4 regions of the Bradyrhizobium sp. A5 genome follow, and region 1 is predicted to be linked to each of the others. Evidence: predicted binding sites of a transcription regulator. Region 1 holds the regulator's gene; each other region holds the start of a gene.

Region 1 (7,614 bases):
CAGTTTTCAGATGTCGTTCGCGGCAACGCTCGGGCTGGTGGCGCTGGTGCAGATCGGCATGCCGAACCTGTTCGTCTCGCCCGATCATTCGGCGACGGCGCGGATCGCGCTGGTGATGCCGGCCGGACTGCTGGGACTAATTGCGGCGCCGTTCGGACTAGATGGTGTGTTCTGGTGGCTGATGGGGATCGGCATCGACTGGATGATCGCGGTGTCGCGCTGGGTGGCGGCGTTGCCGGGCGCGATCGGCCGCATCCCGGCTTTCGGCATTGCGCCACTGATCGCGGCCAGCCTCGGGATCATTGTGATGGGCCTGCTGCGCACGCCGCTGCGCTGGTCGGGCGGGCTGTTGCTGTTGGCTGCGATCGCCTGGGGCCTATTCGTTCGGCAACCTGACATTCTCATCGCCGGTGACGGCCAGAGCGTTGCGGTGCGGGGCAGGGACGGACACCTGCATCTGATCCGGGCGAGCAGGGACAGCTTTCTGTTGAAGGAGTGGCTGGCGGCCGACGCCGATCCGCGCGGCGCCGGCGGCGCCTCGCTCAGCGACGGCGTGTCCTGCGACGAGTCAGGTTGCGTGACGCCGCTTGCCGACGGGCGCCTGGTCGCGCTGGCATTGCGCATCGATGCGCTTGCGGACGATTGCAGCCGCGCCGCGCTGGTGGTGACGGCTCGGCCCGCGCCGCCGGATTGCGCGGCGATGGTGGTCGACCGGCTGCGTCTTTCGGCCCAGGGCGCGCTTGCACTGACACAGCGAGGGGATGGTTTTGCGGTTCAGGCGATGAAGGCGAGGGGCACTGACCGCCCGTGGTCGCCGGCGACCGCCGGTGAGGCTGATTTCGGCGCGAGCCTCGCGCCGCAGGTGGCCGCTCCCCGCAACCGGGACGCGACGCCGTCCGAGGCGGACTTGCAGGCCGAGGACTGAGCGGGCGGCTTACAGGTACCAGGCGAGCACGGCTTCGAGCCGGGCGTTCCCGATCACCGGCAGGGCCACCATCTGGCTCAGCCCAGCTGTGCGGGCCTGAGCTGCCGCGATCGAGCCGTCATGCGCGTCGTTGAGCGCGGGCATGCCGGTAGCCCAGGCGCCGCCGATGCTGCCGTCGCTCCTGGCGATGGATTTATCCGCATAAAGCGCGGCGAGGTCGTTCTGCGCACTGCAATCGCCGGCGCGAAACACCAGCGCCGAGCGGGCCTCGTTCGGGACCCAGATCTCGAAGCGTCGCGCGATCGGCGTTGCCTGCGCCGAGAGGAAGGTCAGGACCCATGTCTGATCGGCGCCGGTCCGGTAGGGCACGCCGACACCGAGATTGATCCCGACCTTGGCAGCGTCCTCCCAGCGCAGGAAGCTCTTGGCGTCGTGCAAATCCTTGATGATCAGCGGCAGGCCGGCTTTCCAGGTGCGGCCGGGCAGGCCGAAGCCGCGCGGAAACTTGGTGTGGCGGGAGTTGAACTCGAACATCTCCGCCGCGCCGTAATAGCCGTCGACCAGCGCCATCTCGTGGGAGATTTGAGCGTCGTTGTGCCAGAGCTCGATCGCGCCGACATGTGCCTCGTCGTCACCGCAGAAGAGCACCATGACGGCTTGCAGGAATTCGCCGGCGAACACCGGCACGGCCACGCCGCAGGTGAGGCCGGCTGCGAGGGCCTGATCGGTCCGCTTGAAGTAGGAGTTGGCGAATTTGGTGAGGATCACGGGATGGCCGCAGGCCCAGGCCTTGCCGGGAAGGCCCTCGTCATACCCGAAACGCAGATCTTCGCTGGCGGCCTTGAACGCGGATAACCCTTGGCTGTAGAGGCCGCCGCCGAATTCCAACCGCATCCGCGTCCGGTCGGGCACCCAGAGTTCAACGACGCGAATGAAGGTCTTCATCGAACGTGCCCGCCGCCTCGAACCAAGACACCAGCCGGGACAGCATCGGCCATTTGTTTGCGGAAACGGACGTTCAAAATTCAGGCAGGACCGCGCAAACTTCGTGCGGCGGGGAGGAATGGTGGGCTGGCTTCGCCGCTTCGGGTTTTGGAGACGCAAGCCAATCCGTGTCGCCGGCCTCGGCCGGCGATGGCGATTTCAATCCTGTGTCCCGACTGGAAGGCCGGGGATGGCTGCGTCAGCCGATCGGTAGGCGGGTGACCGTCGGTCGGCCGTCGGCGTTGGACTGCGGCTTATTTTCGCCAAGTGGCTGGGTCACCGGCAGTTGCAGCACGGTCGCGTGCTGGCCTTCGACGAGCTGCGTCACCAGCACGTATTTGCCGTCGGGGAATTCGATCGCATCATGATGACGGTCGGGAATGTGCGGATCGATCTTGCCGAACTTGCCGACGCGGGAGTTGACGCTGCGCGTCCAGATCCAGCGATTGTCGTAGCGGACATTGTCGGCGAAGGCGAGCTCCGTTCCCGGCAACAGGCAGACCGCAACGGCCGGATCTGCTGCGGAGGCAAAGCCTCGCGTCGAGGTGCCGCGAAAGGTTGTCGAGACGATCGTCTCGCCGACTTCCGCGGGACGCGATGCGACGGCATGCAGGCTGTAGTCACACATCGGGGTGCTCCTCATGCGAGATAGCAGCCCGCGCCTCTTCTGAGGCGGAGGCCTCTATCAGAGTGGAAGCACCAAGCGTCTGCCCGGTTGTAGGCAAATCTGCGGCTCGCCGCCGCAATCTGCGATCACATTATCTTTTTCGGATGCACCGGACCAAAGCCTGCTTCCGTGCATAAAGGCCGCGCGTGTCAGCGGCCAGCAGGCGCCGACCAGCCGGAATATTGCCAGCCCGGTTGCGAGGACTGCTCGGTCGCGTTGTGGGCACTGCGGATTTGCTGGCTGGCCACTGTCTCCTTGCGGATCGGGCGCCGTGCCTGTGCGGCAAAGGCCTGCGACGCTGATGCTGCGATCAGCGCCGCCGCGACTATACTTGAGATGATCTTGCGCATGACGTCCCCTCGGGCCCTGAGGCCGCAAAGCAGCGCTGCTTTGTGCGGCGTGTCGAGGATGTAGCGCCGGAAGAAGGGCCGGATAATCTGCGCGAAACCAGAAAGACTATCCAGCGGGAGCGGACAATCGTCCGCTCCAATCGTCAACGCGCGCTCGCAAATCGGCGGTCGGGCGACAGGTTCAGCATTTGCTCAGTACTTGCGATAGAGCCCGATCAGCTTGCCCTGGATCTTCACCCTGTTGGGCGGCAGGATGCGCACTTCATAGGCCGCATTGGCGGGCTCGAGAGCGATCGAGGCGCCACGCCGGCGGAAGCGCTTGAGCGTCGCTTCCTCGTCGTCGATCAATGCCACGACGATATCGCCGGTGTCGGCGCTCTCGTTGCGCTGGATCAGCGCCATGTCGCCGTCGAGGATGCCGGCGTCGACCATGGAATCGCCGCGCACTTCCAGCGCGTAATGTTCGCCCGAGCCGAGCATGTCAGGCGGTACGCTGATGGTGTGGCTGCGGGTCTGCAACGCCTCGATCGGCGTACCGGCTGCGATCCGGCCCATGACCGGCACCGCGACGGGACGTTCGCCCTCGTCGGCGGGCGGGCTGGAGGTGGTGCGCACCTTGCCGAGATTGCCCTCGATGACGCTCGGCGTGAAGCCGCGGCGGCTGCCGGCGGCGGCCTGAAGCTCCGGCAGCTTGATCACCTCGATGGCGCGGGCGCGGTTCGGCAGCCGGCGGATGAAGCCGCGCTCCTCGAGCGCGGTGATCAGACGATGGATGCCCGATTTCGAGCGCAGATCGAGCGCGTCCTTCATCTCGTCGAAGGAGGGCGGCACGCCGCTTTCCTTCAACCGTTCGCTGATGAATCGCAGAAGCTCGTATTGTTTGCGCGTTAACATCTCGACCAAAATCCCCCGGTTGATGTCGTCCGATTCCGAGACGCTGAATTCAGCAGTAAGCCGCTACATGCTCGAAACAAATCATGAACGGACACTATATGTTCGATACATGTTCCGCAACTGCTTAATTTACCGTGAACGCTGCAGAGTTCGCAGAACGCATGCGAACGAGGCGGTCAGACGGGCAGTCGCAGCACCTCGCAGGGCGTGCCGGATTCGGCCATCGGCGCGAACGGCGCGCGCACGAGAAGTGCCTGTGCTGCAGCGAGATTCGAAAGCAGCGAGGAATCCTGGTGATTGACGGGAATGGCAGCGAGCGTGCCGTCATCACGCAGCTCGAGGCGTGCGCGCAGATAATCCTCGCGCTGGTCATTGGCGCGGACGTCGCGGCCGAGCACCGCGCGCTCGCGGCGGTGATGAATCACCGAGCGGCCCGACAGCGCACGAATCAGCGGTACCATGAACAGGAAGCCGCACACGTAGGATGACACGGGATTGCCGGGCAGGCCGATCACGCGCATCGCCCCGAGCCGGCCGTTCATCATCGGCTTGCCCGGTCGCATCGCGATCTTCCAGAACGCCATCGAGACGCCTTCGTCCCGCAGCGCCTGCTGGACCAGATCATGGTCGCCGACCGAGGCGCCGCCGGTCGTGATCAAGATATCGGCGCCACTCTCGCGGGCACGCCGGATGCCGGCTGTGGTCGCTGCAAGTGTGTCGGCGGCAATACCGAGGTCGATGGTGTCGGCGCCTTCGCTGCGGGCGAGCGCGTGCAGGGCGTAGCCGTTGGAATAGACGATCTGGCCGGGACCCGGCGCGCTGCCCGGCATCACCAGCTCGTCGCCGGTGGCGAGGATGGCGACCTTCGGACGGCGGCGGACGGGCAAATGCGGGTGATTCATGCCGGCGGCGAGCGCGAGGTCGCGCTCGGTGAGGCGGGCCCCCTTGCGCAACAGCACGTCTCCTTCCGAGAAGTCGACGCCGGCGGGACGGATATGACGCCCGGTCACGGCGGCTTCCTTGATCGTGACGCGCTTGCCCTCGGCAACCGTATCCTCCTGGATCACGATGGCGTCGGCACCATCAGGAACGACGCCCCCGGTGAAGATCCGCACCGCTTCGCCGGCGCTGACCGTTCCCGCAAACGGCCGGCCCGCCGCGACCTCGCCGATCACGGTCAGTTGGGAATCGATCTTCGCCGCGTCGGCCGCGCGCACCGCATAGCCGTCCATCGCCGACATCGCCTGCGGCGGCTGCGTCCGCCGCGCCGCGACATCGCGCCCGAGCACGCGGTGAAAGGCCTGGTCGAGGGCGACCGCTTCCTCGGCCAGAGGCTCTGCACCCGCCAGCACGGAGGCAAGCGCATCGGAAACCGGCATCAAGGCCACGGGTAAGACTCCTGCGAGCACGTTCTGCAAATCGGCGGCGAGAGTTCTAGCTGAGTGCAGGCGCGGAGGCAAAACAGCGATGGCGCAGGATGACTTATCCTGCGTCGTCTGCTTTGCGGAGGAAGGGGGACGTCAACGAAGGATAGACGTCAGCTCCGCCGCGGCATGATCCGAGAGGCGAGACAGACCGGCAACAGCTTGGCCATGGCAAGCACGAGAATGACGAGCGCCACGGCTAGCGTCGGTCACGTCCTTGGCTACCTGCGCGGACTGACATCCGGCGCTGCGGCGCCCTGGTCCCTGTCGGGCATCGGGTCGGCTTGGGCTTTCAGGTCGGCGGCCTTGCTGATCAGTTTTGCGGAAAGGTCAGAATCCGAGGTGGTTCTGGCGAATTTCATCAGCAGGGAGGCCTGCTTGGTGAGGTAGGTTTTGCCCAGCACGATGATAAGTCCGATCCCAAATTCCCAACAGACTCATGAGTCCGCAAGCGGGCATTCGTTCCCGGAACTGCGTATAAAATTGCACAGAGTGTTTTGGTTCCGAATTGCCGGCTGAAATTGTTCGGGGAATTGGCCGTTTGCTTCTGTGTCAGATCCCGAGCGCCCTCAGCGCGTTGCCGACATCCGTCGCCGAGGTCACGTGCACTGCGGTCAGGCCGCATGCCCGGGCTCCCTCGATGTTCTCGGCGAGATCGTCGAAGAACACGATCCGGCTCGCCGGCACGCCCATTGCCGCCACGACGTGGTCGAAGGCCTCCGCATCCGGCTTGCGCAGGCCGATACTGGACGACAGGTACACTCCGCGGAAATGGTCGAGCAGCCCGGCATACTCTTTCGAGAAATAGTCCACATGCGGCCGGTTGGTGTTGGAGAAGGCGTAGAGCGGCAGCTGCTTCGCCGCGCGCGGCAACAGCTCGGCGATGTCAGGCATCTCGCCGGCGAAGATCGCGTTCCAGCCCTCGAGGAACTGCGCATCCGAGATGCCGATCCCGAGCGACGAGCGCAGCGAGGCGAAGTAGTCCTCGTCGCTGATCTTGCCGACCTCGTGCAGCCGGTAGGCCTCGTCGCGAACATAGCGCGCGACGATCGCTTCGGGCGGGCAGCCGGCATGTCCCGCCCAGCAGGCGATCGCCTTGGAGAAGTCGATGTCCAGCACGACGCGCCCGAGATCGAACAGAAGCGCGTCCGCGCTGCCGGGAGAGAGCGAGTTCACCTGTATCCTTTCACTCAGTAGCGATACGGATCGTGGTCGAACAGCGGGAACGCGCTGAACACGCTGGGCGCATTGGTTGCGGTGGCCTGGTGCAGGCAGGACTTGTCAATTTCGGCGAACGAGGTGGCGCCGAGCAGGCCGAGGCAGCGCAGCACCTCGTCCTCCAGCAGTTCCAGCATCCGCGTCACGCCGGCCTCGCCGTTGGCCGCCAAGGCCCAGCATTGCAGCCGGCCGATGCCGACCATGTCGGCGCCCGCCGCGATCGCCTTGACGATGTCGGTGCCACGGCAGAATCCGCCGTCGACCATGATTTTGGCGCGGCCCTTCACGGCATCGACGATCTCCGGGAGCACATGCATGGCGCCGCGGCCGTGATCGAGCTGGCGGCCGCCATGATTGGAGACGTAGATCCACTCGACGCCGTGATCGACCGCGATCCGGGCGTCCTCGGCGGTGGCAATGCCCTTGAGGATCAGCGGAATTTTGAATCTGTCCTTGACCATCTTCACGGTCCGCCACTCCAGGCCCTTCTGGTAGTCGCCGCCGGTGGCGCGCAGGCGGCTTTCGCGAACATAGCGCTTGGCGATGTCACGTTCGCGACGGCTGTAATGGGCGGTATCGACCGTCAGGCAGAAGGCGGCGTAGCCGTTCTTCTCGCTGCGGCTGACGACATCGGCGACGAAGGCGTCATCGCCGCGCACATAGAGCTGGTAGAGCCGCAGCGCGTCCGGGGCGGCTTCGGCGGTCTTCTCCAGGCCGGGCTCGGACACCGAGCTCAGCATGTGCGCCGCACCGAAAGTGCCGGCGGCGCGCGCAACGCTTGCCGCGCCGTCCGGATCGAAGATCTCGAGCGCGCCGACGGGGGCGAGCACCACCGGCAGCCGCATCCTGCGGCCGAACTGCTCGACCGAGCCGTCGACCTTGCTCACGTCGCGCAGCACGCGCGGTCGGAAGGCGATCTCGTCCAGCGCCATGCGGTTGCGGCGCATCGTGGTCTCGGTTTCGGCGGCGCCGACGATATAGTCCCAGGCGTTCTGGTTGAGGTTGGCGCGCGCCTTGCGGATGAATTCGTGCAGGTTCTGGAACGGCTCGTTGCTGGAGCCGAGCTCGACGTTCCTTTCCGGCCGGATGCGGGGCGCGTCGTTCATTTGTTGTCCTCCCGAGAATTTGAAGTGTTATGGTCATCGCCTATCG
Region 2 (7,614 bases), 110 kb from region 1:
CGCCCTTGCGGCCGCGCACGACCGGCGCGAGCAGATAGAGCCGGGTGCCTTCGGGCAGCGCCAGCACGCGGTCGACCATCTGCGAGACGGTCTGGCTCTCGATCGGCAGGCCGGTGGCGGGCGAATAGGGCACGCCGACGCGCGCCCAGAGCAGACGCATGTAATCGTAGATCTCGGTGACGGTGCCGACGGTGGAGCGCGGATTCTTCGACGTCGTCTTCTGCTCGATCGAGATCGCCGGCGACAGGCCGTCGATCTGATCGACGTCGGGCTTCTGCATCATCTCCAGGAACTGGCGGGCATAGGCCGACAGCGACTCGACGTAGCGGCGCTGGCCCTCGGCATAGATAGTGTCGAAGGCGAGCGAGGATTTGCCGGAGCCTGACAGGCCGGTGAACACCACCAGCTTGTCGCGGGGAATCTCGACGTCGATGTTCTTGAGGTTGTGCTCGCGCGCGCCACGGATCGTAATTGCGCGCAGGCTCGAGCCCGCGTTCTGCTGTTGGCGCTTCGCCTTGATCACTTCATCCATCCCGCTGGTCCTCAAGGAATCCCAAAAGCGCGCGATCGCGCCAATGTTGAAGGCGCGCTTCGCCCGGAACCGGGATCGGCGCCGATGGGGTTGGCAGCGAACGTAGGAAGAACGAGGACGGATTTCCAGTGGGACTTGCGAATCGTCAACGGATTGTTGGCGCCTTGGCGGCAACTGGCAGGAGCGGAGCACAAGGGAACAGGCGAAGGGCCGGCGCGAGGCCGGCCCTTCGTTCTCGTTCGGACGCGGACACGGAGGAATCCGCGCTTGAGCAGGACCTGGAGGAGTCCTTGGGGCTTCGTAATGGGGGTCAGTATTTGGCGACGAGCGGGCCGCCCCAGCGGTAGTTGATGCGGATCAGGCCCATGTCGATGTCCTGGCCAATCCGGTCGGTGCGCGCGAGAAATCCGCCAGTGAGTGTGGCGAAGTCGGCGCTGTGATGGCCCAGGAACACATGATTGTACTCGCCGCCGACAGACCAGTTCTCGGCAAAGCCCCACTCCACGCCGATGCCGATGGTGTAGCCCCAGCGGGTCTGGTTGACGCTGTTGAACGCGAGTGCAGGCACGCCCGGGAAGAAGGTGTCGTATTTGTCGTGCGCCACGGCCGCGCCGGCCTTGCCGTAGAGCAGCAGGCTGTCGACGGCGTAGCCCATCTGGCCGGTGAAGAGGCCGAAGGCGTCAATCCTGGTCTGGTTGGTCAGCGGGGCCAGTGCCACGCTGACATTGTTGCCCTTGAAGTCGGCCCAGTTGCCCTGGCCCTCGATGCCGAACACCCAGCGCGATTTCTGCCAGCGATAGCCGACCTGTCCACCGATCGTGCCGCCGCCTGCGTTGTGGCAGCCTTCGCCGACGGCTGGATCAACCGCGAGGCCGAGCGCGCTGGTCACGTTCCAGCAGGCGTGGGCCCAGCCGCCGCCACCGTTGATGCCGGCATACACGCCGCTCCAGTCGTAGGCGAGGACAGGCGCTACCGGCGCCTTGGAATACAGCGGCAGATCGGCAGCCGCCGCCGGCGCGATCGCGCCGAGTGCGAACAAGCCGGCCGCGGCCAGCGCACAAATCTTCATGTCAGATCCCCAACTCACCAAGCCAATGCGCGGGTGCGATTCGCGCCCCACGATTCCTTGACGGTTGGATGCTCGTCAGCGCGAAAACAAAAAGGCCGGCGCAAGGCCGGCCTTTCGTAGCGCGATGGCGTTGGAGGCGAAGATCAGTACTTCGCTTAGTACTTGGCGACCACCGGGCCACCAAAGGTGTAGTTGAGGCGGACGGTGCCCATGTCAATGTCCTGCTTGATATTGTCGATGCGGTCGTTGAAACCGAGAATCGTGAACGAGTTGTTGCGCTTGCCCATGAACAGATGGTCGTATTCGATCGCAACGGACCAGTTCGGCGCGAAGCCGAATTCGAGGCCGGTGCCGACCGCACCACCCCAGCGCGTCTCGCTTGCGCTGTCGATGACCACGCCGATCACACTGCCGTTGTACTTGGCGTGCGTGACGGCGGCGCCACCCTTCACGTACCAGAGCACGTTGTTCCAGGCATAGCCGACCTGGCCGGTGAACAGGCCGATCGCATCAATCTTGGTCTCGTTGACCAGCGGCGCGAGCGCCAGGCTGGTATTCGAGCCCTTCAGGTTGGCCCAGTCGCCCTGGGCCTCAAGGCCGAACACCCAGTTGGTGGACTGCCAGCGATAACCGATCTGGCCACCGACGACGGCGCCGGTTGCATTGTGACAGCCCTCGGCCGTGTCCGGACCCGCAACGCCGGCGATATTGTTGACGTCCCAGCAATTGTGGCTCGAGGCACCACCGGCGTTGGCGCCGATATAGAAGCCGGACCAGTTGTAGATCGAGGCCATCGCGACCGGCGCCTTGGTGTAAGGGCGGGCCGCCAGATCGGCCGCCGATGCGGGAGCCAACGCGCTGAGTGCGAACAGGCTGGCCGAAGCCAACAAAATCTTCTTCATTTCGATTCCCCAGTTCCGTTTCTCTTTGTCGCCTTCCGCACGGCGGAAGAGCGGCGGACCCAATGACCCAACTGACGTCACTCTCTTACACCATTGAAGCCAAAGGTTGTGTTACCGAGTCGCCACATCTCGCCGAAAACGTGCGGGAGCGGCCGGCCCATACTGGTACGCGTGAAAAACAAAAAGGCCGGCGCGAGGCCGGCCTTTCGTAACGCGATGGCGTTGGGCGCGAAGATCAGTACTTCGCTCAGTACTTGGCGACCACCGGGCCCCCGAAGTGATAGTTCACGCCGACCTGCACGGTGTGGAGGTTGAGCGTGCCGGTGGGCAGGACGCCCGAGAAGTAGGTCTCGCCGCCGAGGCTGCGATAGAGGTACTCGCCCTTGACCGACCACTGCGGCGCGAAGAACGCTTCGACGCCGGCGCCGACGGTCCAGCCGGAGTGCCACTTGCTGTCCGACGCGGTCACGCCGAGCGCAGACAGAGACAGCTTGTTGTCGATCCAGGCGTAGCCGCCGGTGCCGTAGAACAGGACCTGGTTGACGGCGTAGCCGATGCGGCCGCGCACGGTGCCCATCGCATCGGTCTTCGAGGTGAGCGTGGTGGTCACAACGCCGAAGCCGGGGACGGCAACGGGGCCGGTCGCCGAAGCGCTGACATCGGCCCAGGCGCCATCGGCCTCGATGCCGAACACGACATTGCCGGTCTGCCAGTTGTAGCCGGCGGTGCCGCCGACGAAGCCACCCTTCATCTTCGGATCGCCCGAGCCGTTCTCCCAGGCGCCGCCACCGACGATACCGAGATAGAAGCCGGTCCAGTTGTAGACCGAGGCCACAGCCACCGGTGCCTTGGTGTAGGGGCGGGCCGCGAGATCAGCGGCCGAAGCCGGAGCGGCGAGAGCGAACAAACAGGCCGAAGCCAACAAAACCTTCTTCATAATCAACCTAATCCCAGTCCCGGTTTCTGTTTCTGCCTTCCGTGCGTTCGGAAGGACATCGGACGCGTTGGTCCAACTGACGTCGGCTTACACCATTGAAGCCGCAAGTTGTGTCTCTCAAAAGCCACAGCGGTTGCAGAATGTAATGGTTACTGACGCACTAATCCGGCGGCTTGCCCTCAGCAAAAAGGCCGGCGCGAGGCCGGCCTTTGATCTGCAAGTGATATCAGAAGGATATCAGTACTTCGCGACGACCGGGCCGCCCCAGTTGAAATGATAGTTCACGCCTGCCTTGATGGTGTGGACGGTGTCCTTCCACTCCGAACGATCGGTCGGAATCCCGCTGTACTGGATCGAGCTCTTGCCGAAATCGATGTAGTTGTACTCGACCTTGGCCGACCAGTTCGGAGCGAACATGTATTCGGCGCCGGCACCGACCGTCCAACCCCAACGCCAGTCATTCTGGACGAAGACGTTTCCGGGAATGCCATCGTAGCGGTGCTGGATGTCACCGACCGCTGCACCGCCGCTGACGAACCAGAGCGCGGGACCAGTCGAGTAGCCGAGACGGCCCTTGATGTCGCCGAAGCCGCGAATCTTCGTGAAGTAGGTGTCACCGACGCCGGCATTGATCTCGGCAGAACGGCCGCTGATGTCAGCCCAGTGGTAGTCGCCCTCGATGCCGAATACGGCCGGGCCGGACTGCCAATTGTAGCCGAACACGCCGCCGACGAAGCCGCCGCTGGTGTCATACTTCTGGGTCCCGGCGAAGATCGCCGTATTCGGAGCGTCGAAGAAGGTCTCGTCACTACGGCCCCAGCCGCCGCCGCCCTGCACACCGGCATAGAAGCCGGTCCAGTTGTAGATCGGGGCGGGCGCGACCATCGGCGCCTTGGTGTAGGGACGCGCGGCCATATCAGCCGCATTCGCAGGAGCCGCCAAGCCCAACGCAGCGGCACCCAATGCAACCAGCAAAGTTTTATTCATTACGGTCTCTCCCATGTTTGTCCGCTTCACAAAATTCCCCAAAGCGGACCATCAGGCGCGATGCCCATACGATCTAATTCCGAGGCAAAGCTAGCCCGATTTGGCGCCAGAGTCCGTCTCCGAAATACCACAGTCGCGAACGAACGAAATGGAACTAAGTAAATGAATGTTAAGTGATTTTTCGTCTTACCGGGAACCCAAAAAAGTTCCATCGGGTTCCGTCGCCGTAGTCCAGTTTAAGTTCCACTCTGCCAGTTGATTCAGCAGTTACTCACCACAGACCCAGTTGAGAACAAATCTGGAACAAGCCCATCGTCGATGCTATATATGGGGATAACCTGAGGGGTGACGGGCTGATCCGCCCTCGCGAGCGTATAGGGTTCGCCTCAACAGGGTGGCAGAGGACCGTTTCGCGCGGACCCCGCCTTTGAGATTCAGTGGCATTCGGAGTGGAGAGCGGCATGGCGGGAAGCGTCAACAAGGTCATTCTGGTTGGAAATCTCGGCAAGGATCCTGAAATCCGCCGCACCCAGGACGGGCGGCCGATCGCGAATTTGAGCATCGCGACCTCCGAGACCTGGCGCGACAAGGCGACCGGCGAACGCAAGGAAAAGACCGAGTGGCACCGCGTCGTGATCTTCAATGAAGGACTCTGCAAGGTCGCCGAGCAGTACCTGAAGAAAGGCGCCAAGGTTTACATCGAAGGCGCGCTCCAGACCCGCAAATGGACCGATCAGGCCGGCGTCGAGAAGTACTCCACCGAGGTCGTGCTGCAGGGCTTCAACTCGACCCTGACGATGCTCGACGGCCGGAGCGGCGGCGGAGGCGGCAGCTTCGGCGACGAGCCGGGTGGCGATTTCGGCTCCTCCGGGCCCGTCAGCAGCGCGCCGCGCCGTGCGGTTGCCGCCGGCGGTGGCGGCGGCCGCAACAGCGACATGGACGACGACATCCCGTTCTGAGAACGGCGGTCGCAAGACGAGGACGCGCCGGCAGGATCGGCGGCGCTTCCCGTTTCGTATGAGCAAATCTCACTAATCGGCAGGAAGGGCTCGGGATTTCCGGGCCCGCTTCATGTTTGAGGTGAGCTTGGATCGCCGATCGGCAAACGGGCTGACGGGGTGGGCTCGCCGCGCGACTTGCCCGGCGGTGCGGGCGGCTTGGGAATGCCGATTCCGGGTTCTTCCAGGGCGTTGCTTGTAAGGCCTTAAGTCGTTGGAAAAATAAGCGGAAAAAGCGCTTCCCTTGACCCCCGCGAGGGTGGTTATCAGGGGGGCGATGCGCTATATGATTCCCAGATAAAACCTCACCGGATTCCCCCTTGGCTGACGACGACGACAAGCCCGGCGACCAGCCGGCGCAACCCTCGGATATTCGACCCGTCTCCATCTTCGAGGAGATGAAGAAGTCGTATCTCGACTACGCCATGAGCGTGATCGTGGCGCGGGCGCTGCCCGATGCCCGCGACGGCCTGAAGCCGGTGCACCGGCGCATCCTGTACTCGATGCACGAGCAGGGCCACACGCCCGACAAGAAGTACGTCAAATCCGCCCGCGTGGTCGGCGACGTCATCGGTAAGTATCATCCGCACGGCGACCAGTCGATCTACGACGCCATGGTCCGCATGGCGCAGGACTTCTCGATGCGGGTGCCGCTGATCGACGGTCAGGGCAATTTCGGCTCGGTCGACGGCGATCCCCCGGCCGCCTATCGTTACACCGAGGCGCGGCTGACCAAGTCGGCGCTGGCCCTGCTGGCCGATATCGACAAGGACACCGTCGACTTCCAGCCGAACTACGACAACAACGAGACCGAGCCGTCGGTTCTTCCGGCCAAGTTCCCGAACCTCCTGGTCAACGGCGCGGGCGGCATCGCGGTCGGCATGGCCACGAACATTCCGCCGCACAATCTCGGCGAAGTCATCGACGCCTGCGTGGCGCTGATCGACAATCCCGCGCTCACCGTCGACGAACTCATCAACATCGTGCCCGGACCGGATTTTCCGACCGGTGGCGTCATTCTCGGGCGCGCGGGCATCCGCGCCGCCTATCACCTCGGCCGTGGCTCGATCATGATGCGGGGGAAGGTCGCGATCGAGACCATCCGCAAGGAGCGCGAGGCGATCATCATCACCGAGATTCCCTACCAGGTGAACAAGGCGACGATGGTCGAGCGCATCGCCGAGCTGGTCAAGGAAAAGAAGATCGAGGGCATCGGCGACCTGCGCGATGAATCCGACCGCGACGGCTATCGCGTCGTGATCGAATTGAAGCGCGACGCCGTGCCGGACGTGGTGCTGAACCAGCTCTACCGGTTCACACCGCTGCAGACGAGCTTCGGCGTCAACATGGTGGCGCTCGACAGCGGCCGTCCGCGGATCATGCATCTGAAGGACCTGCTGGCGATCTTCGTCGACTTCCGTGAGCGGGTCGTCACGCGTCGCACCAAGTTCCTGCTCGCCAAGGCGCGCGATCGCGCCCATATCCTGGTCGGTCTCGCCATCGCGGTCGCCAATATCGACGAGATGATCCGCGTCATCCGGACCTCGCCCGATCCGACCACCGCCCGCGACACCCTGATGTCGCGCGACTGGCCGGCCCGGGACGTCGAGGACATGCTGACGCTGATCGACGATCCGCGCCATCGTATCAGCGAAAACGGCACGATCCGGCTGTCGATGGAACAGGCGAGGGCCATTCTGGACCTGCGCCTGCAGCGGCTCACCGCACTCGGCCGCGACGAAATCCGCGACGAGCTCGACAAGCTCGCCGGCGAGATCGCCGACTATCTCGACATTCTGCGCTCGCGCGAGCGCGTGCTTGAAATCATCAAGACCGAGCTTGCCGAGGTGAAGGCCGAGTTCGCCACGCCGCGCCGCACTGTCATCATCGAGCAGGAAGGCGAGGTCGAGGACGAGGACCTGATCCAGCGCGAGGACATGGTCGTCACCGTCTCCCACGCCGGCTACGTCAAGCGCGTCCCGCTGTCGGCCTACCGGGCCCAGCGCCGCGGCGGCAAGGGCCGCGCCGGCATGCAGACCCGCGACGAGGATTTCGTCAGCCGCCTGTTCGTGGCTTCCACGCACACGCCGGTGCTGTTCTTCTCGTCGCGCGGCCAGGTCTACAAGGAAAAGGTCTGGCGGCTGCCGATGGCCGCGCCGAACGCGCGCGGCAAGGCGCTGATCAACATC
Region 3 (7,614 bases), 3.4 Mb from region 1:
GACGCTCGCCCGGCTTGGCGCCTTCGGCAGCTTCGCCGGCAGCACCCTCGGCGGGCGCGGCGCCTGCTTCGGCGCCCGCCTGCGGACGCTGATTGTGATGGCGCTGGTGACGATGACGCTCGTGGCGCGGCTTGCGGTCCTCGTGACGGCCGGCAGGACGCCAGACTTCGATGAGTTCAGGCTCGGCAGGTGTGGCTGCGGCTTCCGCAGGCGCGGCGGCATCGGCCGATGCGGCGGCTTCCGGCTCGGCCGGAGCAGCCTCGGCGGGAGCAGCCTCAGCAGCCTCTTCCGCAGGCGGCGCGATGCCGGGGGCGTCTTCGGGCGTGACGGGTGCCTCGGGGGACGCTTCGAGCGCCGGCTCTTCGGGGGCGGGCTCGTCGTGCTGCTCCATGCCGGGCGCGTCTTCGACGGTCACAGGCTCGGCGGCGGCTTCGACTGGGGTGTCCGCGGGCGCTGCCGCCTCTTCGACCGGAGTTTCGGTCGCGACGACTTCAGCCTCGGCGGCCGTCGTCTCCGCAACGGCAGCGACAGGCTTCGGCGGCAGCGGAGCTCGCTTCTCCATGCGATAGCCGAGCGCGCGCAGCACCGAGGCGAAATCCTCGCCGGCCGAGCCGGTGAGCGAGGTCATCGCCTGCGTCACGATGAAGCTGCGGCCGTCGAACGTGCCGGCGGGCTTTTCGCCGGGCGAATTCTCGCGCCAGGCCAGAGCCGGGCGGATCAAATCGGCCAGGCGCTCCAGGATATCGACGCGGACGGCGCGCTCGCCGGCCTGCTTGTAGCCGAGCACGCGATAGGCATCGCGCGGCAGCTGCTTGTCGACCGGGAACGAGGTGCGGCCCGAAGAGGCCAGATGCTGCGCGCCCGACAGCGAGGACAGATCGACATTGTCCTGCTTCAGCGCCCACAGCAGCGCGGCGAGCGCACGGGCGGCCGGCTTCAAAAGCCCGGGGAAATAGATGTGATAGGCGCCGAAGCGGACGCCGTATTTGCGCAAGGTCGCGCGCGAGGACTGGTCGAGATCCTTCAGCTCGCTCGCGATCTTGGGACGCTCGAGCACGCCGAGCGCCTCGACCAGCTGATAGGCGATGCCGCGGGCAATGCCGGTGACGTCCTCGGCCCTGGAGAGCTCGAACATCGGCCCGAGCAGCTTCTCGATATGGGTCTTGAGCCAGAGCTCGAGCCGCGCCTGCACCTTCTCGCGCGGCGGGCCGCTGAGACGCTCGTCGGAGATGATGCGGATGCGCGGCGCCAGCGCGTCCTCTGCGGCAGACAGTCGCGCCACGGCGTCGCCGGTCCAGCGGATGGTGCCTTCCGACGTCAGCACGAACTGCTCGTCGGGCGCGCCGCCCAGTTTTTCGGCCCGCGCGTTGATCTCGCCGGCGAGCACCGCTTGCGCGGCAGCCTGCAAGGCTTTCGCATCGGAGCCGGCTTCCGCCGCATCCGGTGCAAAGGTGAAGCCATCGAGGCGGCCGATGACATGGCCTTCGACGATGACTTCGCCGGTCTTGCCGATTTCCGTATTCAAGCTCGTGTTCTCCCGCAGGCGGCGCATCAATACACTGGTCCGGCGATCAACGAAACGCTCAGTCAAGCGTTCATGGAGCGCATCCGATAATTTATTTTCGACCTCGCGGGCGATTCCCTGCCAGCGTTCGGGGTCTCTCAGCCAGTCCGGGCGGTTGGCGACGAAGGTCCAGGTGCGAATCTGCGCGATCCGGGCCGACAGCGTGTCGATGTCGCCGTCGACGCGGTCGGCCTGGTCGACCTGGGCCGCGAACCAGGAATCGGGGATGCAGCCCTTCTGCATCAGGAAGCCGTAGAGCGTGGTGACGAGCTCGGCGTGGGCCGCGGGCGACAGTTTCCTGTAATCCGGGACCTGGCAGGCCTCCCACAGCCGTTCCACCGCGTCCTTGCCATGTGCGATATCGCGCACATCGGCGTCGCGGGCGGCGTGGTCGAGCACGCGCATGTCCTCGGCGATCGGGGCGCGCGTCAGCGCCTCATGGCCGGGCGACTGGTTCAGCGACACCTGGAGTGCGCCGAGCGAGGAGAAATCCAGCTTCGAGTTGCGCCATTGCAGCATCTTCACGCTGTCGAAGGTGTGGTTCTGCAGCGCGTTGACGAGCTCGGGCTCGAACGGCCCGCAGCGGCCGGTGGTGCCGAAGGTGCCGTTGCGCGTGGCTCGGCCGGCGCGGCCGGCGATCTGCGCGAATTCGGACGGCGTCAGGCGGCGGAACTGGTAGCCGTCGTATTTGCGGTCGGAGGCGAAAGCGACGTGGTCGACGTCGAGATTGAGGCCCATGCCGACGGCGTCGGTGGCGACGAGATAGTCGACGTCGCCATTCTGGAACATCTCGACCTGCGCATTGCGCGTGCGGGGCGACAGCGAGCCCAGCACCACGGCGGCGCCGCCATGCTGGCGCTTGATCAGCTCGGCGATGGCGTAGACCTCGTCGGCGGAGAAGGCGACGATGGCGGTGCGGCGCGGCTGGCGGGTGATCTTGCGGTCGCCGGCAAATTCCAGCTGCGACAGCCTCGGGCGGGTGATCATGGAGACGCCGGGCAGCAGCCGCTCGATGATGGGGCGCATGGTGGCGGCGCCCAGCAGCAGCGTCTCGTCGCGGCCGCGGCGGTTGAGGATGCGGTCGGTGAAGACGTGGCCGCGTTCGAGGTCGGAGGCGATCTGGATCTCGTCGACGGCGAGGAAGGAGACATCGAGGTCGCGCGGCATCGCCTCGACGGTCGAGACCCAGTAGCGCGGCGATCTCGGCTTGATCTTCTCCTCGCCGGTCACGAGCGCGACGGCCTCGGGCCCGACCCGCGCGACGATCTTGTTGTAGACCTCGCGCGCGAGCAGCCGCAGCGGCAGCCCGATCAGGCCGGACGAATGCGCGAGCATCCGCTCGATGGCGAGATGGGTCTTGCCGGTATTGGTCGGCCCGAGCACCGCGGTGACGCCAGCGCCAGGCACGCGATCGGAATGGGAGCGCTCGGAGCCGAAGGGGGAGGAGGAAAAGGGCATCTGTCTGATTAGGTAGTGCCGATTGGGGCGAATGTCAGTGCTGTTTGGGGCGCGTCGTGGGCTGGTGCCTGATCCGTCATCCTGAGGTGCTCGCGAAGCGAGCCTCGAAGGATGCGCGGCCCGGATCTCGCCGATCGTATCCTCGCGGCAGCAGCCGGGCCCGTCGCCCTTCGAGGGCCGCTGAAGAAGCGGCCACCTCAGGGTGACGGGAATGGGAGGCGCCTCCAAAAATCCCGCGCAACTGTCTCACTTTGCGACGCTTTTCCCGCTGGCCTTAAGTTTCGGAACGACTCCAGAACGAATCGCGGCCGAATCGCTGACTCCCCCGAGAGTCCTGTTCCGTTCACGCAACATGTCGCGGGGCTCTATTTAGTGAGCACTAGATGGAGTTTCGGCCTGCCGCACAAGCGACGATTTGATGACGGAAACTGTTAAGTTGGGGACGGCGCGGAGTCGAATCAGAATCAGGGAGGAGTCAAATGGATTCCCGGATTCGCACCCTTCAAACTCGGTTCCGCGAAAACAACCCCATGCACAGTAGGGAAGGTGTTGAAAAGGCGTCGCTTTCTTACCATCCCCTGGAGGGGGAGGGTCGGCGCCCGTTGAGCGCAGCGAAATGGGCGACGGGGTGGGGTGATCTCTCCACTCGGGCACCGCTCGTAAGGAGAGATCACCCCACCCCGCTCGCGCTACGCGCGATCGACCCTCCCCCTCCAGGGGAGGGTAAGGACGTCACTGCGTCTTGGCGACCTTCGGCGGCTGGGCTGACGTGATGAAGCTGGTCGCTTCCAGCATCGCAGGTCCCAGCGGCGTCGGGACTTTCAGCCAGAACGGGACCAGGACGCGGGTGCCCGCGATCGGCGCGAAGGCGACCTCGATGTTGCGCTGGGCGGCGAGATATTTGATCACGGGGCGGTCGGGGATGTAGCCGGCCACAGGCACGAAATACAGCGAGCAGACCACGACCGGGCCGTGATAGCCCTTCTCGGCCTTCACCGCCTCCATGCGCTTGAAATCGAGCTTCAGCTCGTAGCGCATGCGGCCGTCGAACACCGCGGCGCTGCCGTGGCAGGCGTCCGGCGACAGCACATCGCCAGTGCCTGATACGCGCACCAGCGAAGCCGTCATCGGGTCCCAGACGCCGCGGCGATGCGCTTCGGTGACGACGATGCGGTCGGGATCGACCGGCGGCTCCGGCACGATGCCGAACTCCTTCACATTGCCCTTGTCGAGCGTGATGTGGATCTCTTCGGTCTTCTTCGAGGTGGTGGTGGAGGCCTGGTAGCCGGTCGCGACCAGCGCGCCGTTGACGACCCGGCCCTGCGAGGCGCCGCTGCCGGATCCGTTGGCGATCGATTTCAACAGGCCCGAGGTGCCGCCCGAGGCCGCGGCCGAGAATACATCGTCGCCGATATCGATGTTCCAGACGCCCTTGCCGACGGGAATGCCGGCCAGCGTCGCCTCATACTGGGCCTCGAGCTTGCCCTGCGCCGCCGCGGGCGCGGCTCCCCACGCCACGGCGAGCCCGCAAAGGGCCGCCACAGCCAGCCGGCCGGCAGACGCTGGCCGGGGCAGATGTCGGGAGGATGCGGGCACGAAACGATCCAATCGGAGTGCAGACGCAGGTTACTTAAGCCAAAAACCTCGGCAAACAATGCGTCTGGACATGTCAGGCGCGGAACTCCACCTGTTATCTCGATGGTGAATACGCCCTTTATGTGATGGTAAGGTGCGGCAAACACTGCCGTTTTGGTGATCGGGGCTCTTCGCCTCTCCCGCTGCCCCCTTCCCCTTCGCCCCGCTTGCGGGGCCGCGACGAGCTTCGCTCGCGCCGAGAGGGCCGGGGTGAGGGGGACTCTCTCCGGGGGCGGTCATAGTTGCTCACTCGGCCGGCCCCTCCCTTGCGGAGACTCCCCCTCACCCGGAATCCGCGCTAATCGCGCGCATTCCGGCCTCTCCCCGCACGCGGGGAGAGGCGAAAGGGCAGCCCAAATCCTTGACTACCCGCCCCTTCCCCCCTATACGTCCGCCCGCTCCCTGCAAGGACAGAGAATTAGCCCCCCGTGGCGCCCCGAATGGCGGCCGCAAATCGTTGGGGGCTCGAACCTAAGGATTGATGCCATGTCTCGCCGCTGCGAACTGACGGCCAAGGGCCCCCTCGTCGGGAACAAGGTCAGCCACTCCAACATCAAGACCAAGCGCCGCTTCCTGCCGAACCTCGTCAACGTGACGTTCATCAGCGAAGCCCTGGAGCGCAACGTGCGCCTGCGCGTCTCCACCAACGCGGTGAAGAGCGTCGACCACAATGGCGGCCTCGACACCTATTTGCTCAAGGCCAAGGCCGACCTGCTGTCGCCGCGCGCCCTCGAGCTGAAGCGCGCCATCCAGAAGAAGGTCGGCCCGTCGGTCGCGCCGGAGAAGAAGGCGAGCTAAGCGAATTTTTTGAATTGGGCGAGGGCTAGGTTGCGTCGCGTGGCGTAGGCTTAGCCAAGTAGAGTTTGCATGACGGCCGGATCGGAAGATCCGGCCGTTTTTGTTTTTTGGGATGACGGACAACCAATTGGATATCCGCAAGTCGATATTGCTACCGGCGCGCGATCATAGAATATTGCGTCGGCATACCGGCCTTCACTTCTAATGCCCACTTTCGCGGGAATATCTTAGCTCATGAAGCTCAGTGCTTGGGACCCGGACATCCGGAGTCTCGTTAACCGGATTGACGCAGGCGACGTCGACCTCCAGCCTGATTTTCAGCGGCAAGAGGTCTGGCCAATCGCGAAGAAAAGACGGCTGATCGACACCGTGCTTCGCGAATGGTCAATACCGCCAGTTCATTTCGTTGTGACTTCCGACAATCGCCTCGAAGTACTCGACGGGCAGCAACGCCTTGCGGCGTTACGCGACTTTTTGCATGACAGATTTTCGATCGATGCAACCATTAGCCCCGTCGATGAGACACTCAAGATACTTCATGGGAAATTTTACAGTCAGCTCGACCCACCAACGAAGAGGAAGGTCGACAATTATCCGCTAAGAGGATTCCGAATTAGCGAATACGATCCCGAAGAACCTAACGAACTGTTCTATCGACTGAACCAGCCCACAAGCCTCACGGCTGGCGAACAGCGAAATGCCTTGTTTGGCCCTGCCCGCGAACAGCTGAAGCGGCTCGTAGACAATTTTCAAGCGCTTGAGAACACCAAAGAAACAATCGGCTTTTCGAATGCGCGGATGGCCTATGATGACATTTTTGCAAAACTTCTGTTCTTTCTAGACAAACGGAATTTCGGCATCAGAGCGAGCGAAACTCTAATATCTGAAAGATTCAAGACGAAAGAGGGATTTAGCCAGTCGGTCGTGGACGACGCGCAAAAATCAGTAGAGTATTTTTCGCAAAGTCGAGAACAGGCAGGTTCTTCACGCTTCAACAAAGCTAGCGTTCTCTCATGGCTTCTATTCTTCTCAAGGTTTGAAACGCCTCCAAACCCTTATTTTCTCAGAGATTTCACTTCAGAGAAACTTCGCAAATCTCACAAGGCGTTCTTATCTGAGACGTTCGCGCTATTCGAAAACCGTTCGAGTTTGCGCGTCGCTGACGTAGCCTCCGTGGTTTATCGCGACTTTTGTCTCTGGTACGCATTTTGGTTAACTAATGGAGGCCCCCTCCCGAAAATCATTCCTCAAAATCAGTTGCAGGAAGTGCAGTCCATCCACTCCGCGCAAACCGATGCGACTCTAGAGGCCGTTCTATCTCAAGTGTTGCAAGTTGATAAATGGGGACGCTCGCTGTGAGGTTGGCGAGAGCACAAGATTTCCGTCGGAGGCTGCACGAGAAGGCTAACTCGTGGCCGATAAAGATCAAGCGAGTTTCGTTTTCGTCTGTCCCAAGCCTAGGCGAGGGAGATATACCGCTACTTTCTCCACTAAGTGTTTTGTGCGGGCCGAATGGTGTTGGAAAGACCACGCTACTCCGCCTGCTATGGTCAGTCCTTGATCCTGATGCGGCAAAGAGAAAGCCATCGGGCTTTGCGCGACTGAAGAGCGGCACCGCCACTGTCGAGGTTGCGGGGCCGGACAATTCATTTGAATTCGGCCTGGACTTTGGAAGTCGAGAAGCCTCGGCCATTTCATTACGAGACGGGTTAGAGTTAGAGATCGCCTTTATCGATACTGCGAACGAGGGTCCGCGAATTCAAAGTGAATTCTCCAATTCCGATAGCCCAGAAGACATAATCAACGGTGCTGGACCTATAGAGCTCAACCCGGAGCAGTTAACCGAAATCAACTTCCTTACCATGCGAAACTATAGGCAGGTTAATCTCTACGAGGTTGAGCTCGGGGAAGAGGTTGTTCCATTTTTCGAGGTCTCTTTTGGCCCAGACCGCTACGACAGCAGGTCTATGGGCTCGGGCGAATTCGCTGCGTTCTTTCTCTGGTGGCGACTTCAGCGCGCGACCCCAAAATCGATTGTTCTTATAGAAGAGCCTGAGTGCTTCCTTTCGCCAGGATCACAGGCTGCCTTCACAGATTTTCTCCTTAAGGTCCTCTATTCTAAGAAAATTTGCGCGGTGGTTAGCAGTCATTCCTCTGAA
Region 4 (7,614 bases), 1.6 Mb from region 1:
GAGAGATGGCGCGGGAATTCGATCAGCTCGGTCGCAAGCTCGACCGCGAGGTTGATCATCGGATTTTGCGGATCGAGCCCGGCCTGCCTGACCTGCATGTCGTTGAGGCCACGGCCCCAGCTTCCCCACACGGTGTCGGCGAGCGCGGCGGTGACGTCCTCGGTCAGGCCCAGCGCCTTGCCGACGTCGCGGATGGCGCTGCGCGGACGGTAGTGGATCACGGTGGCGATGATCGCGGCGCGGTGGCGGCCGTAGCGGCGATAGACGTATTGCATCACCTCCTCGCGCCGCGAATGCTCGAAATCGACGTCGATGTCAGGCGGCTCCAGCCGCTCCTTGGAGATGAAACGCTCAAACAGGAGATCGACCTTGGTCGGGTCGACCGAGGTGACGCCGAGCACGTAGCAGACGGCCGAATTCGCCGCCGAGCCGCGCCCCTGGCACAGGATGTTCTGACTGCGCGCGTAGTGGACGATGTCGTGCACGGTGAGGAAATAGTGCGCGTATTTCAGCTCGGCGATCAGCGCGAGCTCTTTCTTCAGGGTCGCGCGAAGCTTGTCGTCGATGTTGTCGATACCACCAAAATAGGTGTCGACACCCGCCCAGGTCAGGTCCTCCAGATGCCCTTGCGCGGTCTTGCCCGGCGGCAGCGGCTCGTCCGGATACTGGTATTTGAGCTGGTCGAGCGAGAAGTCGATGCGGTCGGCAAAGCGCATGGTCTCCGCGATCGCCTCGGGGAAGTCGCGGAACAGCCGCGACATTTCGCGCGGCGTCTTCAAAAAGCGCTCGGCGTTGGCTTCCAGCTTCCGCCCGATCGCCTCGATGGTGGTCTTTTCCCGGATGCAGGTCAGCACATCCTGAAGCGGACGACGGCCGGCATCGTGATAGAGCACCTCGTTGGTCGCGAGCAGCGGCACCTTTGCTGCCGCCGCGAGATCATCGAGCCGCGCCAGACGGCGGCGGTCGTCGCCACGATAGATCAGGCTCGCCGCCAGCCACACGCAATCGGCGCGGCTTGCTTTCAGCTTTGCAAGAATATCCAGCGCCTGCGCCGCATCGAAGCGATGCGGCAACGTCAGGACCAGGAGCTGGCCTTCGGAAAAATCCAGGAGGTCGGCGAAGGTGAGATGGCACTCGCCCTTCTCGATCCGCGTGATGTCGTCGCCGCGCTTGCCCCGGGTGAGGAGCTGGCAGAGCTGGCCATAGGCCGCGCGGTCGCGCGGATAGACAAAGATGTCGGGCGTGCCGTCGATGAAGACGATGCGCGCGCCGATCAACAGCTTCGGCTTGTTCAGCACCTCGACATTGTCGAGCTCCTTCCAGGCCCGCACGACGCCGGCAAGCGTGTTGTGGTCGGCGATTCCGATTGCGGGGATCTCGAGCCTGCTCGCCTGATGCACATAGGCGCGCGGATCCGAGCCGCCGCGCAGGAAGGAGAAATTCGTGGTGATGCCGATCTCGGCATAAGCGGGCGTAGTCATGCGAAAAGACCGTGGACATACCAGCCGGGAGAAGCGGGCTTGCCATCGCCGTCGAACACTTCCCCCTCATAGAGACCATCGCGAAAAATCCAGAAACGCAGGCCTTCGGCATCCTCGATGCGGAAATAGTCCCGCGTCAGCTGCCTGCCGTCCTGCCGCCACCATTCCATGGCAATGCGCTCGGGTCCCTCCACCCGCACCACCGCATGCAGCGCGCGGCGCCAGGTGAACTGATGCGGCGGCCCGTCGGGGACGGTCGCGAACGGCACATTGATCGGCTCCGGTCTGTCGAACAGCCGCAAGGGACGCAGCGGCGGCTCGCTCTCGGCGCGCGCCGGCCATTCGGCCTGCATGGCGACGGCGAGATGGTGCTGCGCCGGCGCGGCCACCACCGCACATTCGGGGATATGCGTGTCCTGCGGCAGGTGCACGACGACGCGTTTTCCGCCGATACGCGCGGCGATCCGGTCGATCAGCGCGGCGAGCTCGTCATTGTCATGGACATGGGCGTCGAGATCGCGCTGCTCCTGCACCACGATCTCGGTGCGGCTCGCCGACAGCCGCACCATGTCGAAGCCGAAGCCGGGATCGAGCGGGTCGGCGAGCGCATCGAGACGCTCGCGGAACAGACGGTCGATGACCGCGCTTTTCGTCACCGGCCGCCCGGTCTCGACCATGATCGCGCGCACCACGCCGTCGGTGCGGAAGAAGGCGGCTTCCAGCCGGCGCGCGCCCTTGCCCTGTTTCTCCATGGACGCGATCAATGTGTCGGCAAGGCGCGACAGCGTCATCGCGATCATGGTGTCGGTCGCGATCGGCTCGGCAAAGCGCTTCTCCACGATGTAATCGGGCAGCGGCTTTCGCGGATTGATCGGCGCATCGCCCTGCCCCAACGCATGCGCGAGCAGCGTGGAGAACCGCGCGCCGAACCGTGCCGTGATCTCGCTCGGCGCGCGCGCAGCGACATCGCCGATGGTTTTCAGGCCCGCACGGCGCAAACCGGTGGTGATGGCCTCGCCGGCACCGAGCGCGGACACCGGAAACCGGTCGATCGCCGCGGCTTCCCCGCCATCGGCAACAATGGTGCCTGAGGTCTGCCGCGTCAGCGTACGCGCGCAAACCGAGGTGCCGGCAATCGCCGCGCTGACGGCAAAACCCTGCCGGCCGAGCGCACGGACCAGCGTCTGCAACAGTGCCGCCTCGCCGCCGAACAGATGCGCGCAGCCGGTGATGTCAAGGAACAGCCCGTGCGGTGGATCGAGCGCCACCAGCGGCGTGAAGCGGTCGCACCAGTCGGCGATGTCACTGAGCGTCTTCGCGTCGGCCACGACATCGGCGTCGAACACTTTCAAGTCCGGACACATCGCCCGCGCATTGGCCAGCGGCTGGCCGATATACAGCCCCAAACGCGACGCGGCATCGTCAAGCGCATGGATCACCAGCGCATTGTTGTCCTTGATGACGACGATGCACGGCTCATCCTGCGCGACGATGCTCGGCAAAAACCGCTGGATCCGGTCGATGGGCAGGCGCGGCAGCCACAGGCTGAGGATGCGCCGACGGTTCACTGAACTGGCACTCATTACATTTCCATTCCATGATCCACCGGCCGCACGGGCCATGACGATTGCGCAACAGCTCGGCATCGAAGCGAGGCGCGCCCCATGCACCCCACATCGCACCCGGCGGCGAATGCGCCGCGCGCAGCATCCACCGCGTCTCGGCGGTCGAAGGCAGCGGCTGCGCCGCCATCCGCAGCATCAAGCCGGTGACACCGGAAGATTGCGCGGCCAGCGTCAGCTTGCGGCTTGCCACGAGATCGAACTGCCGCGTCTCGCCCCAGAGCTCGAGCACGACGGCCCCGAGCGCATCGCAGGCGAGCGCGTCGGCCGAGCTGCGCAGCGCGCTCTCGACATCGGCGGCGCGCACCATCACCACGCGGCGCGGATCGAGGCCGAGCTCGACGAGCCCGCTCATCGACAGCGCACCGGTCTCCAGTTCCGAAAAATCCTGCCGCACCCACAGCAGCGGCCGGCGCGCCGACACGCGCCCCGCGAGACCCATGACGAAACCCGTCGCGGCCGCCCCCTGCCGGCCCTCGCAAAACACCTCGTGGATCACCGCGCGCGCGAGCCCGCCCTTTAGCGCGCTGTCGACCTCGCGATGGCCAAGCGCGACGCGATCGCGCTGATGTACGACCTCCGCCGTCTCGATGCGCTCGATCTGGCCGCGCAAGGTCGCAAGCGCGCTGATGCGTGCGCCGCTCATGTCGCCGCTCCTTCAGGGGTGATTGCCGAGGCTCTCAAAAATAAGAACCTGCGGCTGGCTCATTTGTTCATGATATGTTCTAATATAAAGCTAACGGCGGCCCGGGAGTCAATCGAATTGGCATTCGGTCTGATTCATGAGCTGAATCAAAGGGATTCACGATGGACGTACAACGCAAGCTGGAGATCCTGGCGGACGCCGCCAAATACGACGCGTCCTGCGCCTCCAGCGGCTCCGAGAAGCGGGATTCCAGCGACGGCAAGGGCATGGGCTCGACCGCTCCGGGCATGGGTATCTGCCACTCCTACGCGCCGGACGGACGCTGCATCTCCCTGCTCAAGGTGCTGCTGACCAACGCCTGCAATTACGATTGCCTCTATTGCGTCAACCGCGCCTCTTCCAACGTGCCGCGCGCCCGCTTCACCATCGACGAGGTGGTCAAGCTGACGCTCGACTTCTACCGGCGCAACTACATCGAAGGGCTGTTCCTGTCCTCCGGCATCATCCGCAGCCCCGACTACACGATGGAGCAGGTGGTCGGCGTCGCGCGCAAACTGCGCCAGGAGCATCACTTCCGCGGTTACATCCACCTCAAGACCATTCCCGAGGCCGACGACACGCTGATCGCGGAAGCCGGCAAATATGCCGACCGCCTCTCCATCAACATCGAGATGCCCGAGGAGACGAGCCTGCAGCAATTTGCGCCGGAGAAGGACGTACGCGCGATCCGCCGCACCATGGGCCGGCTGCGGCTAAAACTGGACGAGGCCGAGGATAGCCGCAGCGCAAAGACGAAGGCCAGGCCGCAACGCTTCGCGCCCGCCGGCCAAAGCACGCAGATGATCGTCGGCGCAGATAGCGCCTCCGACCACACCATCCTGCACACAAGCGCCAATCTCTACGGCTCATACCGGCTGAGGCGCGTCTACTATTCCGCCTTCAGCCCGATCCCCGATGCCAGCCGCGCCTTGCCTCTGGTGCAGCCGCCGCTGCTGCGCGAGCACCGGCTCTACCAGGCCGACTGGCTGATGCGGTTCTACGGGTTCGACGTTGCGGAGATCGTGGACGACAGCGCCATGCTGCCGCTCGACATCGACCCCAAGCTCGCCTGGGCGCTGCGCAACCGCGACCGCTTCCCGCTCGACATCAACCGCGCCAGCCGCGAGGAGTTGCTGCGCGTGCCCGGCTTCGGCACCAAGGCGGTCGAACGCATCATCGCGACGCGGCGCACCACAACGATCCGAGCGGCCGATCTCGCGCGGCTGCACATCCCCCGGAACAAGGCGCTGCCGTTCATCGTCCTCAGCGATCACCGGCCCGCCCCACATCGGCTCGATGCGGCCGGGCTCATCGAGCGGTTCAAGCCGAAGGCAACGCAACTGGGATTTGGCTTCTGATGCAGTACATCACCCTCGACACCGAAACCGATTTCCACGGCTGGCGCAAAGCCGCACGCAGCCTCGTGCTTCATCATGTGCAGCCAACCGATGTCATCTGGACCGTGCAAGGCGGTGAAGCCGAGTTGTTCGCGCCGCCCGCACCGTCTCCGATCCTCGAGGTGAACGACGGCACCTTCAACGTATCAGGCAAATTCGTCAACCTCGCACAGTCAGCAGTTCTGCACCGCGATTCCCAGCGTTTTGCGATCCTCTATCGCCTGCTCTGGCGATTGAAGGACAGTCACGATCTCATCGAGGTCGCGACCGACCCTGACGTCGCGCAGGTCATTGCGATGGCGAGAGCGGTCCATCGTGACGAGCACAAGATGCAAGCCTTCGTGCGCTTCCGCGAGATCGGCAGGGAACGGCAGGCGCATTACGTCGCCTGGTTCGAGCCGGAGCACCACATCGTCGAGCTCGCCGCGCCGTTCTTTGCCAAGCGCTTTGCCGACATGCCCTGGTCGATCCTGACGCCAGACCTCTGCGCGCATTGGGACGGCCACGCGCTCTCGTTCACGCCGGGCGTCAGCAAGAGCGAAGCACCTGGCGAAGACCGGCTGGAGGAAACCTGGCGGCGTTACTACGCCAGCATCTTCAATCCGGCGCGGTTGAAGGTGAAGGCGATGCAGGCGGAGATGCCGAAAAAGTATTGGAGGAACCTGCCCGAAGCCTCAATCATTAAGCCTTTGATCGAGGACGCCGAGCGCATGACCGGCGCCATGCTCGCCAGTGCCGCAACCGACCCGCACAAGCCACAAAAGCGACCGGAGGCTCCGATGACACGCAAGCTTGCTGCCGACGATCTCGATGCGCTCCGCGCGGAGGCCGCCCATTGCCGCGCCTGCCCGCTCTACAAGGACGCGACGCAGACCGTGTTCGGCGAAGGCCCGAAAGACGCGACCATCATGCTGGTCGGCGAGCAGCCCGGCGACAAGGAAGACCTCGCCGGCCATCCTTTCGTCGGCCCGGCCGGCCAGATGCTCGACCGCGCGCTGGCGGAGGCCGGCCTCGACCGCAAGAAGGTTTATGTCACCAACGCGGTGAAGCACTTCAAATTCGTGCCGCGTGGAAAGATCCGCCTGCACCAGAAGCCGGCGACGCCAGAGATCAAGGCGTGCCGGCAATGGTATGAGCGGGAGCTGGCGGTCGTTCAACCTGATCTCGTCGTTGCGATGGGCGCCACCGCCGCGCAAAGCGTATTCGGCAAGATCACCCCGATCGGCAAGACCCGCGGCCGACTGATCGATCTTCCCGACGGCCGCAAGGCACTGGTGACGGTGCATCCGTCTTATCTGCTGCGGCTGCCTGATCCGGAAGCGAAGGCGCTGGAATATCAGCGCTTTGTCGAAGATCTGAAGATCGCGGCCGGCTTGCAGAAGAAGGCCGCACGCGCCGCATAAATACCGGTGAGAAAGCGACGATACGACGCAGCTGTCATCCAGCCTTCAAATCCATCGCGGACAATAGCCCTTCAAAAAAGCCAAAGGGCGTCCAAAAATGACAGATGTTGCATTCGACCGTGCGGTAGGCGATCCGACGCCTGTCCAGCCGGCTTCCCGGCCCAATCTCGACAAGGGTTTCAACCCGCTGACGATGATCCTGTTCTTCGGCATCCTCGCCGCGGGCCTGCTGTTCGTCGCCTACAGCATCTATGTCGACGTCACCGCGACCGGCGCAAAGGTTACGACCTACCTGCCCTACATCCTGCTGTTCGTCGCGCTCCTGATCGCTCTCGGCTTCGAGTTCGTCAACGGCTTCCACGACACCGCCAATGCGGTCGCGACCGTGATCTACACCCATTCGCTGCCGGCCGAAGTCGCGGTGATGTGGTCGGGCTTCTTCAATTTCCTCGGCGTGCTGCTGTCCTCCGGCGCTGTCGCCTTCGGCATCGTCTCGCTGCTGCCGGTCGAGCTGATCCTCCAGGTCGGCTCCAGCGCCGGCTTCGCGATGGTGTTCGCGCTGCTGATCGCCGCGATCCTGTGGAATCTCGGCACCTGGTATTTCGGCCTGCCAGCCTCCTCCTCGCACACGCTGATCGGCTCGATCATCGGCGTCGGCATTGCCAACGCCGTGATGCGCGGCCGTGACGGCACCTCGGGCGTCGACTGGAGCAAGGCCACCGAAATCGGCTACGCGCTCCTGCTGTCGCCGCTGTTCGGCTTCGTCTGCGCAGCCGCGCTGCTGTTGCTGCTCAAGTTCGTCGTGCGCAACCCGGCCCTGTATGCGGCCCCCGAAGGCAACAAGGCGCCGCCGCTGTGGATCCGTGGCCTGCTGATCGCGACCTGCACCGGGGTCAGCTTTGCCCACGGCTCCAATGACGGCCAGAAGGGCATGGGCCTGATCATGCTGATCCTGATCGGCACCGTGCCGACCGCCTACGCGCTCAACCGCGCGCTGCCCGACTCCCAGGTCGCCCAGTTCCAGAA

What was found. The regulator LexA, encoded in region 1, represses DNA repair genes until DNA is damaged. The targets are predictions, from matches to a motif close to TGTTCNNNNTGTGTTCNG.
Region 2: a site for LexA is predicted at 4,716-4,733, ahead of WHZ77_RS16300 (single-stranded DNA-binding protein). Genes of this name have one in related genera too.
Region 3: a site for LexA is predicted at 3,305-3,322, ahead of WHZ77_RS31550 (helicase-related protein). Genes of this name have one in related genera too.
Region 4: a site for LexA is predicted at 3,814-3,831, ahead of WHZ77_RS23255 (ImuA family protein). Genes of this name have one in related genera too.

Annotation. Positions count from the first base shown of each region.
Region 1 covers NZ_CP148990.1:3,291,150-3,298,763, forward strand. Annotated here, with positions in the region: gene WHZ77_RS15735 (ComEC/Rec2 family competence protein) at 1-925, shown strand, start outside; gene WHZ77_RS15740 (GAF domain-containing protein) at 935-1,870, opposite strand; gene WHZ77_RS15745 (hypothetical protein) at 2,109-2,537, opposite strand; gene WHZ77_RS15750 (hypothetical protein) at 2,726-3,073, opposite strand; gene lexA (transcriptional repressor LexA) at 3,119-3,820, opposite strand; gene glp (gephyrin-like molybdotransferase Glp) at 3,997-5,208, opposite strand; gene WHZ77_RS15765 (hypothetical protein) at 5,466-5,648, opposite strand; gene WHZ77_RS15770 (HAD family hydrolase) at 5,797-6,426, opposite strand; gene WHZ77_RS15775 (alpha-hydroxy acid oxidase) at 6,435-7,568, opposite strand.
Region 2 covers NZ_CP148990.1:3,403,321-3,410,934, forward strand. Annotated here, with positions in the region: gene uvrA (excinuclease ABC subunit UvrA) at 1-532, opposite strand, end outside; gene WHZ77_RS16280 (outer membrane protein) at 843-1,601, opposite strand; gene WHZ77_RS16285 (outer membrane protein) at 1,757-2,503, opposite strand; gene WHZ77_RS16290 (outer membrane protein) at 2,751-3,440, opposite strand; gene WHZ77_RS16295 (outer membrane protein) at 3,678-4,427, opposite strand; gene WHZ77_RS16300 (single-stranded DNA-binding protein) at 4,889-5,386, shown strand; gene gyrA (DNA gyrase subunit A) at 5,746-7,614, shown strand, end outside.
Region 3 covers NZ_CP148990.1:6,667,685-6,675,298, forward strand. Annotated here, with positions in the region: gene WHZ77_RS31550 (helicase-related protein) at 1-3,022, opposite strand, end outside; gene WHZ77_RS31555 (DUF3108 domain-containing protein) at 3,755-4,618, opposite strand; gene rpmB (50S ribosomal protein L28) at 5,144-5,455, shown strand; gene WHZ77_RS31565 (DUF262 domain-containing protein) at 5,690-6,814, shown strand; gene WHZ77_RS31570 (ATP-dependent endonuclease) at 6,796-7,614, shown strand, end outside.
Region 4 covers NZ_CP148990.1:4,854,799-4,862,412, forward strand. Annotated here, with positions in the region: gene WHZ77_RS23245 (error-prone DNA polymerase) at 1-1,481, opposite strand, end outside; gene WHZ77_RS23250 (DNA polymerase Y family protein) at 1,478-3,064, opposite strand; gene WHZ77_RS23255 (ImuA family protein) at 2,958-3,749, opposite strand; gene WHZ77_RS23260 (putative DNA modification/repair radical SAM protein) at 3,911-5,146, shown strand; gene WHZ77_RS23265 (UdgX family uracil-DNA binding protein) at 5,146-6,588, shown strand; gene WHZ77_RS23270 (inorganic phosphate transporter) at 6,686-7,614, shown strand, end outside.